One region of the Paenarthrobacter sp. 2TAF44 genome, then DNA from elsewhere that is predicted to be linked to it. Evidence: riboswitches for the same ligand, from Rfam matches in the RefSeq annotation. Region 1 holds a riboswitch; the other holds the start of a gene.

Region 1 (4,999 bases):
CGTGACCCCGATCCATCGTTTGGCGGGCGATGCCAGGAGGCTTCCGCCCAGCGCAGCCAAGGCAAGAACGTGGAGCCCGGAGTAGGCGAGGAATGGCGCATTGGATCCCCGGCCGTAGGCAAAGCGTTCCAGGTCCGAGGCCCGGCGGGACAAACTCGACACAAAGAGCGGGGCCCCTGCCAGCAAAGAGGCCGCGGCTGCAATTGCCCACCGCTTCGCCCGTCCGCCCGGGAGACGACGGGCAAAGGCTGCGAATCCCACAGGCACCGCGACGGTTCCAGCCGCTGCAAGGTGCTGCCCAACAACCCAGCCACGCTGGCCGGCCTCAAGCATACGAAGGCGTTCGGCGGCGTCGGGGGTGATGTAGACGCGCGACACCGGCGAAATACCTGCAAACCAGATCGCCGTGCCGGCAACGATGACCGCTCCGGCACGGCGATAGGGATGATTCCCGCTCATGCGAGACAGGTTAGACCTGTTTGAGGGCCTTCTCCAGATCCAGAATGAGATCGTCTACATCTTCCAGGCCCACGGACAAACGGACCACGCCGTCGCTCAACCCAATGGCCGCGCGACCTTCAGGCCCCATGGCCCGGTGGGTGGTGGTGGCCGGATGCGTGATGAGGGACTTGGAGTCGCCCAGGTTGTTGGAGATGTCGATGACGCGCAGACCGTCCAGCAACGCGAACGCGGCGTCTTTGGCGGACCGCCCGGAAGAGGGCAGCAGCTCGAACGTCAGCACAGTACCGCCGGCCTTCATCTGCTTCGCCGCCAGTTCGTACTGCGGGTGCGATTTCAACAAGGGGTACTTGACCCAGCTAATGGCAGGTTGCTGCTCAAGCCATTCCGCGATTTTCAAAGCGGAGGCCGAGCTGTGGTTCACGCGCAGGCCGATGGTCTCCAGTCCCTTGGTCAACACCCATGCGTTGAACGCGGAGAGCGACGGTCCGGTGTGCCGCATCAACTGTTTGACCGGGCCATCGATGAATTCCTTGGTACCCATGATCGCGCCGCCGAGGACGCGCCCCTGGCCATCGATGTGCTTGGTGCCGGAGTAAACAATGACGTCTGCGCCCAAGTCACCGCAACGCTGCAGCAGGGGAGTGGCAAAGACGTTGTCGACGACGACGGTCGCTCCCGCTGCATGCGCGAGCTCGCTGACGGCGGCGATGTCCACGATTTCCTGCATCGGGTTGGACGGCGACTCGAAGAACACAGCGGTGGTGGGTTCGGAGAGGGCAGCACGCCACTGATCGAGGTCGGGACCATCGACAAACACGGTCTCTACGCCCCAGCGCGGCAGGATCTCATTGAGGATCACGAAGCACGAGCCGAACAGGGAGCGGGCGGCAACCACGCGATCACCCGCAGCCAACAGGGCACCCAAGGCGGTGAACACCGCGGACATGCCGGACGCCGTCGCAAAGCAAGCCTCGGTTCCTTCGAGCAACCGCAACCGCTCTTGGAACGTGGCCACGGACGGGTTGCCGTAACGGGAGTAAACGAAGCGTTCGTCCTCGCCAGTGAAGGCGCGTTCGGCGGCGGCAGCGGATTCGTAGACGAAGCCGGAGTTCAGGAAAACGGGTTCGGACGTCTCCTGGAAGTTGGTACGGTCAAGGCCACCGCGTACTGCCTGGGTGTCAGGGCTCCAGCTGGCGGCATCGGGATTGAAAGTCACTTAGTCGTTCCCCAGGTTGGTCGGCAGGCCACGGTTCTTCCAGCCGTTGATGGTGCGTTCGCCATACCGGTCCGGGTCACCTTCGAAGCCCTCGAGGACGTTGTAGGCGGTGAATCCGGCCTGCGTCGCGGCGATGGCAGCAGAGATGGAGCGCTGGCCTGAGCGGCAAATGAAAACGAGTTCCACGCCCTCGCCCTCGGGTGCCTGCTGCTGCAGGTCCTCGAGGAAACGGGAGTTGGGAATGCCGCCGGCGAGGTTCCACTGAATGAACAGGGGATCGTTCTCTGTGGCTTTGGTGTCCGGAATGCCGATGTGTGCCCACTCGGCCTCGGTGCGGACGTCTACCAGGATTGCGCCTTCTTCAAGCTTGGCCCACGCGTCCTGCGGGGTCAGGTCACCTGCGTAACTCATGCGTGTCCCTCGAATGCTTCTTCTTCGTCGTCGTTCTCCAACTGGTCAACAGCATTCGCGACGGCGGCGTCTGCGTTGGCGATGGCAGTGGGCAGGACGACGGCCTGCGCCACGATGACATCCGTGCCATTGAACGTGGCTGCCGGGCTGCCGTGGAGCACGTAGCCGTCGGCGAGGGCCGTGGTGATCCGCTCACAGAATTCACGGGTATCCGGACCTGTAATCAGGCGGTAGGAGAGTTTTTCTTCAGTGGGTTCAGGCATTGGCTGGTGCTCCTCAGTCACGCTTGCAGTTCGAAGTGTCGATACGCCGAGTAGTCACCTGAGGCACCCCGCCGGAGAGAGGGTTGCCGACCAGCAAGTCAGGGCTTGGCGCTGGTGCTCATTACTCAAGAAAAACGTAACATCCCGCGGCGGCGGCCCGCACTTGCAAGCGGTTACGCGGTCGTCATGTTGCGTAACCGGCCCATGCTGGAGTAGCAGCCTAAATGTGACGTCCCGGGAGCATAATTGACGCAGTACGACCCCCTGTAACTTCGCAAGAAATCAGGTCGCGGTGAACGGACAAGGCAGCCCTACACTCAAGCCCATGCTGCATTTTGGATGGTTCGTGGGGCACGGTTTCGGTGTCCAGGGCTGGGGAACTCCCGGCTACAGCCTGGGCTACGACTGGAAGAAACCTGCCCTGTATCAAGACGCCGTGCGCGCGTTCGAGCAATCCGGCCTTGACCTTTTCATCATCGAGGATTCCCTTACTGTTCCTGATACTTATGGCGGCACTGCCGAGGTCTCGCTGGCACACGCCTCCTTTGCGCCTAAGCATGATCCTTTGGCGCTGGTCCCGTACCTTCTGTCCGCCACCAAGCACCTTGGGATTGTGCCGACCGTCAGCGCATCCTTCTATCCGCCCTTCACAGCCGCCCGGCTGCTGGCCACGCTGCAGCACTTCTCCGAGGGGCAGCTGGGCTGGAACGTTGTCACTTCCGGCAGTGACCTGGCAGCACAGAATTACGGTTTGGACCAGCAGATTGAACACGACCTTCGGTATGAGAAGGCGGAGGAATTCGTCGACGTCGTACGGAGGCTTTGGCGGAGCTGGGAACCTGACGCGGTGCTCGAGGACGTTGAGGCCGGCAGATTCGCCGACCACACCAAAGTGCACCCTATTAACCACCAGGGCGACTTCTTCAAGGTCCGCGGTCCCCTTAACACCGCACCCCTGCCGGAGGAGCCCGTACTGGTGCAGGCGGGTGCTTCTCCTCGGGGCAAAGCGTTCGCAGGTGGGCACGCCGACGTCGCGATCGCGTTGGCGCGTGGCGCTGACGGCATGAAGGCCTACCGGGATTCCATCCGTGCCGAGGCTGCCAAGGCTGGCAGGAACCCCGACGACGTCAAGGTACTTTTCGTGCTGAAGCCCACCGTGGTTGGCTCATCAGCCGAGGCTGATGAGTTGCGGGCGCAGCGCCGGGAGCTTACCCAGCGTGATATCGACAGCCAGCTCAACTCGATCTCCTACCTGTCCGTGATCGACTTCAAGCAGTTCGACCTCGATGCGCCGTTGCCTGAATTGAGCACCAACAGCAACCAAGGCACCTTGGAGCACTTCGCCAAGGCAGCGCCTCCGGGGTCTACCCTGCGCCAGATCCTTCAGGCACGCAGCGGTGGTGCCGGCGATTCGATCATCGGCACGGTTGGTGAAATCGCCGACTACCTTGAGGAGACCGGCGAGGCCGTGGGTGGGGACGGCTTCCTCTTCTCGGGGTTCGTGGACCCCGTCACCGTGCACGGCGTCTTGGACAAGCTGACTCCCGAACTGCGCCGCCGCGGCCTGTTGAGGAAGAGTTACGGCGTCGGCGGCTTCCGCCAGAATCTTCTGGACTTCTGACCATGTCTTCCGAACCAATCCCCGTGCCCAGGACTTCCGAGCTCAGGGCCCTGCTGATCGGCACATCGCCGGTGGACCCTGAAAGCGTGGCGAAGGCTGCCTTGGATCCGGCGTTTCACGTGAAACTCAACCACGATGCGTTGTCTTTGATCAGCCGCTCACGCGAAGTGCTTGAGCGCGCGTCGACCTCAGGGCAGAGAATCTACGGCCTCAACACCCTCCTTGGGTCCGGACGGGATACGACTGTGGAGGAGGGGTCGGTTCTTGCCTATCAAATCCAAGTAGTCAGATACCACAACAGCGGCGTGGGCGACTATCTGGACCGGCCTTCTTCCCGCGCAGTGATCCTCACCCGGCTCATCGGTTTCAGCCGCGGCGGCTCCGGTGTCCGGCCCGAGACGGCCCAGTTTTATGCCGAAATGCTCAACCGTGGAGTTTTTCCCGCCATCCCGGGCGAAGGCTCAGTGGGCTCCTCGGACCTCACCCAGCTCGCCGCCGTCGCCGCCGTCGCCATCGGTGAAGGTGAAGCGATCGATGCGAACGGCACCTTGGTGCCCGGGGCGAAAGCGCTCGCCGACGCCGGTCTACAGCCGCTGCGGCTCGCGCCCGGTGAGGCCCTGGCCCTGGTCAGCGCAAACGCCTACTCGGTGGGGGCCGGCACCCTCGCCTTGGTGCGCCTGCAGCAGCTGGCGGAACTTGCCGACGTCGCGCTTTCGCTGTCCTTGGAAACCATTGCAAGATACGACGGCGGCGGGAACCTCAGCCCGTTTTCGCCGGTTATTCAGGCGGGAAAGGCGGTGGACGGGCAGAAGGACTCGGCGGCCGCGGTACGTTACCTGTTGCGCGGCGGCTGGTTAGAGGACGTTCGTCCCGAAGTCTCGGTGCAGGACGCTTTGTCATTCCGTGCTGCGCCCCAAACGCATGGCGCTTTTCGTTCCTTGGTTTCACAGCTTGGCGCTGCATTGAGCGTGGAGTTGAACGGGCGAGGCGACAACCCGTTGGTGGATATCGAAACGGGGCACATGG
Region 2 (4,999 bases), on a different contig from region 1:
ACCGAAAAATACTGCCTTCGTCACAAAGCTGTCCAAGTACCCGGGCGCTTCCTAGACTGGCCCCAGCCCACGCCTACAGCGATCAACGGCAAACCCGCGCGCCACTAAGAGGAGAATTCAATGTCCCAAGGATGGTCTTTCGAAACCCGCCAGATCCACGCAGGGCAGGAGCCTGACTCTGCCACGGGAGCGAGGTCGCTTCCGATCTACCAGACCACGTCCTTCGTTTTCCCCAGCGCAGAGAGCGCAGCCAACCGCTTTGCCTTGGCCGAGCTCGCCCCGATCTACACCCGAATCGGCAACCCGACTCAGGATGCCGTTGAGCAGCGGATCGCCAGCCTCGAAGGCGGGCTGGGCGCATTGCTCCTCAGTTCAGGACAGGCCGCGGAAACCTTCGCCATCCTGAACATTGCCGAGGCCGGTGACCATGTCGTCGCCAGCCCCAGCCTGTACGGCGGCACCTACAACCTGCTGGCACACACACTGAAGAAGTTCGGTATCTCCGTGACGTTCGTGGAAGACCCGGACAACCTGGACCAGTGGCGCGACGCCGTGCAGCCCAACACCAAGCTGTTCTTCGGCGAGGTGGTGTCCAATCCGCGCCAGGACGTGCTGGACATCGAAGGGATTTCACGCACTGCGCATGAAGCTGGCGTGCCGCTGATCGTGGATAACACGCTCTCCACCCCATACCTCATCCGTCCCATCGAATGGGGTGCGGACATTGTGGTGCACTCGGCTACCAAGTATCTGGGCGGCCACGGTGCGGCGATCGCCGGCGTGATCGTGGACTCCGGAAACTTTGATTTCGGCAAGGACCCGGAACGCTTCCCTGGATTCAATACTCCGGACCCCAGCTACAACGGACTCGTTTACGCCCGGGACCTTGGCAAGGACGGCGCGCTCGGAGCCAACCTCTCCTACATTCTCAAGGCCCGCGTGCAGTTGCTGCGCGATCTGGGTTCGGCCGTTTCCCCGTTCAACGCCTTCCTCATCGCCCAAGGGCTGGAAACCCTGAGCCTGCGCGTCGAGCGTCACGTCTCGAACGCCACCAAAGTGGCTGAATGGCTGGAAGCCCACGACGACGTCGAATCGGTTGCCTTCGCGGGTCTGCCGTCCAGCCCTTGGTACGACCGTGGCCGTAAGTACGGGCCGAAGGGTACCGGCGCAGTGGTGGCATTCAACATCAAGGGTGGCGTCGAGGCCGGCAAGCGATTCGTCGATGGCCTGGAGCTGCACTCCCATGTTGCCAACATCGGTGACGTCCGCTCGCTGGTTATCCACCCGGCGTCGACTACCCACAGCCAGCTCACGGTCGAACAGCAGCTGGTTGCGGGCGTGTATCCCGGCCTTGTCCGCCTGTCGGTGGGAATCGAGCACGTGGACGACATCATTGCTGACTTGGAGGCTGGTTTCCGGGCTGCCAAGGGCGCTTAGCGGGGCGGCCGCCCGCCGACGAAAATTCGCCGGGCGGCCCTTCTCGCTGCGTGTTCCTGAACGAAGGGACCCCAAACCGTCACACAGCTGTCACATTCTTCGCCAAAACAGCGGTATTTTTCCTAGACTCTACGTATTAGGTCATGAGTGCCAGTGACAGCCCCGGCTTGCTGGCCGGCAACCCTCCTCCGCGGTGGGGTGCCCCGGGTGAAGACCTGGCCTGTCGCACGCAAGGCGGCAGGCAAGCGCGAGGTTAGGTGTCAAAGGAATGACCATTACTGCTACAGCACCCCCAAAACCGGGCAAAGAAGACGGGACGGTCAAGTACGCCGGCGTAGGTTCGCTGGAACTTGAAGCCGGCGGTTTTCTCCCGGATGTTGTGCTGGCCTACGAAACCTGGGGGCAGCTGAACGAAGATGCGTCCAACGCCGTCCTCGTTCAGCACGCACTGACGGGCAGCACGCACGTGGCCCGCGGTGCCACCGACGAGGAAGGCTGGTGGGAGCAACTCGTTGGTCCCGGCGCGACGATCGACACCAACCGGTTCTTCGTTATCTCCATCAACATTGTGGGCGGCTGTTACGGCAGCACGGGACCATCGTCCCAGGCTCCGGACGGGCGGCCTTGGGGATCCCGCTTTCCTCTCATCACGTTGCGCGACAGCACCGTGGCTGAAGCCCGTCTCGCGGATGCATTGGGCATCAAGGCATGGCACGCAGTCCTCGGCGGTTCCATGGGCGGGGCGCGGGCACTTGAGTGGGCGGTGACCTTCCCTGAGCGTGTTCAGAGGTGCGCAGTAATTTCTGTCGGCGCCTACAGCACAGCTGAGCAAATCGCTTTCGCCCAGTCGCAGACGCTCGCCATCCGCCAGGACCCGAACTTCAACAACGGCGATTACTACGGTGGACCAACTCCCGAGGCGGGCCTTGCCCTGGCCCGACGGATAGCGCATATCACGTACCGATCAGCCCTGGAGCTTGATTTCCGCTTCGGCCGCGAAGCCCAGCACCAAGAGACGCCCCTGGCTGCTCCGGTCCTGGGGGAGCGTGGCCGCTACCAGGTGGAAAGCTACCTCGACCACCAAGGCACCAAGCTGGTGCGCCGGTTCGATGCCAACAGTTACATCGCCATCACCGAGGCACTCATGTCCCACGACATCAGCCGTGGCCGGGGCACCTTGCAGGAAGCCTTGGCCGGCGCCACTGCTGAATTCTTTGTGGCAGCCGTCGACTCGGACCGCCTCTACTTCCCGGCCCAGTCATTGGAACTGGCACAAAACCTGCCAGGCAACGTCCCCGTCCACGTGATCGAGGCCCCCATCGGGCACGACGGCTTCCTCACCGAAATCGGGCAACTGTCAGCCCAACTGCATCAGGCCTTCTTCGCGTAAGCCGGCTCAGCCGTTCATGATCTCGCCGCGCTGCTTCATGTAGTCCTCCATGGCGATCTCGCCGTTGCTGAACTTGAGGTCCAGCTCGGCCAGCTTGCGAGCACGGAAGCCTTGCTGCTCAGAGCCGCTGTTGCTGGGAAACGTAGGTGAAGAAGCGTTCGACGGCGGTCCCGCCGGCGGTTGCGCGTCGGCAGGACGGATGGTGGTGGGCTCCCCGGGATAGCCCGGGTAGTTCGGAGTGGGATACCCCTGCGCCGGATAATTCGGTGCTGGAAGATTCTGCGGGGGATAGCCGGGGCCAGGGTAGTTCTGGCCAGGATAGTTCTGACCCGGGAAGCTACGGTCTTGGAAATTACGGTCCTGAAGCCGCCGCGCCCGGGACCTGTTGTACAGGCGGATCCCCATGGGAATCAGCCACGAGCAGACGATGATCCAGAAGATCAGATTGTTCACGGTGCAGGCCTCCTAGGTCTTAACCCAGCTTAGTCCTGCGGTTTCACACCAGCTTGGTCTCCATGCCCAGGAACCTCCCGTATCGTTCCGCCTCGGCCTCCAACGCTTGTTGTTCCGCTGTTGTGAAGGGTCGATTTACTCTGACGTCGAGTTCGCAGATCCCACCGGAGAATCCGTGACGCCACCATCCGGCCAACCTGCCCTCCAGCAACACGACGTGAATGGGAGCATCGCCCTCCGGGAAATAGGGAGCCCTTCCGCCGAGGTAGTGCCTCGATTGGGAATAGCCCATCACGTACTCGTCATAACACTGGATGAGATCCACGCGGGGGAGCCGCGGCCCATCGTCAGCTGGCGGAGTCGCTGCAAAGGCTTCGACGTCTTCTGCTGGCAAGCAGAAGTCCAGGCCGTCAATCGCCACAGTCGCCAAGGCGCCTGGAAGGGACTCTTCAGCTATCTGCAAGCCAAGCCGCACATCCTTCATGGTCAGTCCGGACCAGGCGGCACAGTCCTTGATGGTGGCGGGCCCCCGGCTGGTGAAGTATCGCAGCGCCAGCTGGCCCAAAGCCCATTCTCGGTCGTCCCCGATCAAGGGCGCGTTGCCAGTGGCGGGCACACGTTCGTGGAACAAGGCGTAGGTCTGTTTGAGCGCACCCCCTGCAGAACGGACCGGGGCGCCGCTCACCAGGATTTTGCTGATCTCTGCGTGCATGAGGTGGTAAACGAGGCCTAGTCCTTTCCCGGGGAGCCCCGCCTGTTCCAGTACCCCGGCTAATTCTTCGCGTGTTTTGTGGGCTCCACCGGCCACGGCTTCGGCAAGGATGTCTCCGCTCCTGGCAGCGGCATGCTCATCAACTCCCGTCTGCCTGTACATGCCTTTGTTGCCTTGATGAAGGCGATCCGCAGACAATCCCATCAACCAGCCGAGGTCCTCACGATGCACAAAATGCCACGTTGGCCGCAGGATATGCGTCCGGAGGATCCTGCCGTCAGCCACCGCCTGCTCCACCTCATTGGCAGTGGTCCTGGGCGTTCGCTGGGCAAGGCTCCACCTCGCATAGGGAAACTCCTGCGACTGCACGGCAAGGAGGTTTCGCAGCACGTTATCAATGCTTTCACCGTAAGGATCACGCAACTGCTGACGCCGAAGCCTGAACTGCACAACGTCAGCCGGAGTCAGTGAAATGTCAGCGTGCATCGCGGAGCTCTTTCCGCGCGTCAGTCCTGCAAGCGCCCGTCACCCTTGCACCCGTCACCTTAGCCGCGCGGCAGCATGGTGCCGTTCGGACCGAAGACCGGTCCCGGCGTCGGGCGCTTTGGGGTAATGCCATCGCCGGAGGACCGATGACGCAACCTTCGGATGACCCAGGGAACAAAGTACTCACGGGCCCACACCAGATCCGAGGAACGGGCCTCACGCCAGGTGCGAACCGGCAGGGGCTTCGGCGCGAGCGGCTCCAGTGTGTGCTGGACGTTCAGCGCTTCCAGGACCATCATCGCGATCGTGTGGTGTCCCAGCGGTGAGAAGTGCAGGCGGTCTTCGTCCCACATCCGGGGATCGGCCAACTGCCTCAGGGACCACATATCGGCGATGATGGCGTCGTGCCGTGCAGCCACCGTCCTGAGGTTTTCGTTGTAGATGGCCACCTTGCCTCGGATGCGGCCCAAGACGGAGGACGCAGTGTCCGGTCCGTTGAACAACACCACGGTGGCACCACT

Evidence for each region. Region 1 has a riboswitch for S-adenosylmethionine ahead of AB4Z15_RS02830 (DUF1737 domain-containing protein). Riboswitches for the same ligand answer to the same signal wherever they lie in the genome.
Region 2: another riboswitch for S-adenosylmethionine. It lies ahead of metX (homoserine O-acetyltransferase MetX); the one in region 1 lies ahead of AB4Z15_RS02830 (DUF1737 domain-containing protein).

The regions. Positions count from the first base shown of each region.
Region 1 is NZ_JBFRFP010000002.1:83,153-88,151, forward strand. Features, by position in the region: gene AB4Z15_RS02815 (hypothetical protein) at 1-459, opposite strand, end outside; gene AB4Z15_RS02820 (O-succinylhomoserine sulfhydrylase) at 470-1,678, opposite strand; gene AB4Z15_RS02825 (rhodanese-like domain-containing protein) at 1,679-2,089, opposite strand; gene AB4Z15_RS02830 (DUF1737 domain-containing protein) at 2,086-2,352, opposite strand; SAM riboswitch class IV at 2,367-2,478, opposite strand; gene AB4Z15_RS02835 (NtaA/DmoA family FMN-dependent monooxygenase) at 2,645-3,973, shown strand; gene AB4Z15_RS02840 (aromatic amino acid ammonia-lyase) at 3,976-4,999, shown strand, end outside.
Region 2 is NZ_JBFRFP010000007.1:42,953-47,951, forward strand. Features, by position in the region: gene AB4Z15_RS08800 (bifunctional o-acetylhomoserine/o-acetylserine sulfhydrylase) at 121-1,437, shown strand; SAM riboswitch class IV at 1,577-1,691, shown strand; gene metX (homoserine O-acetyltransferase MetX) at 1,706-2,827, shown strand; gene AB4Z15_RS08810 (hypothetical protein) at 2,834-3,280, opposite strand; gene AB4Z15_RS08815 (winged helix DNA-binding domain-containing protein) at 3,324-4,478, opposite strand; gene AB4Z15_RS08820 (SGNH/GDSL hydrolase family protein) at 4,538-4,999, opposite strand, start outside.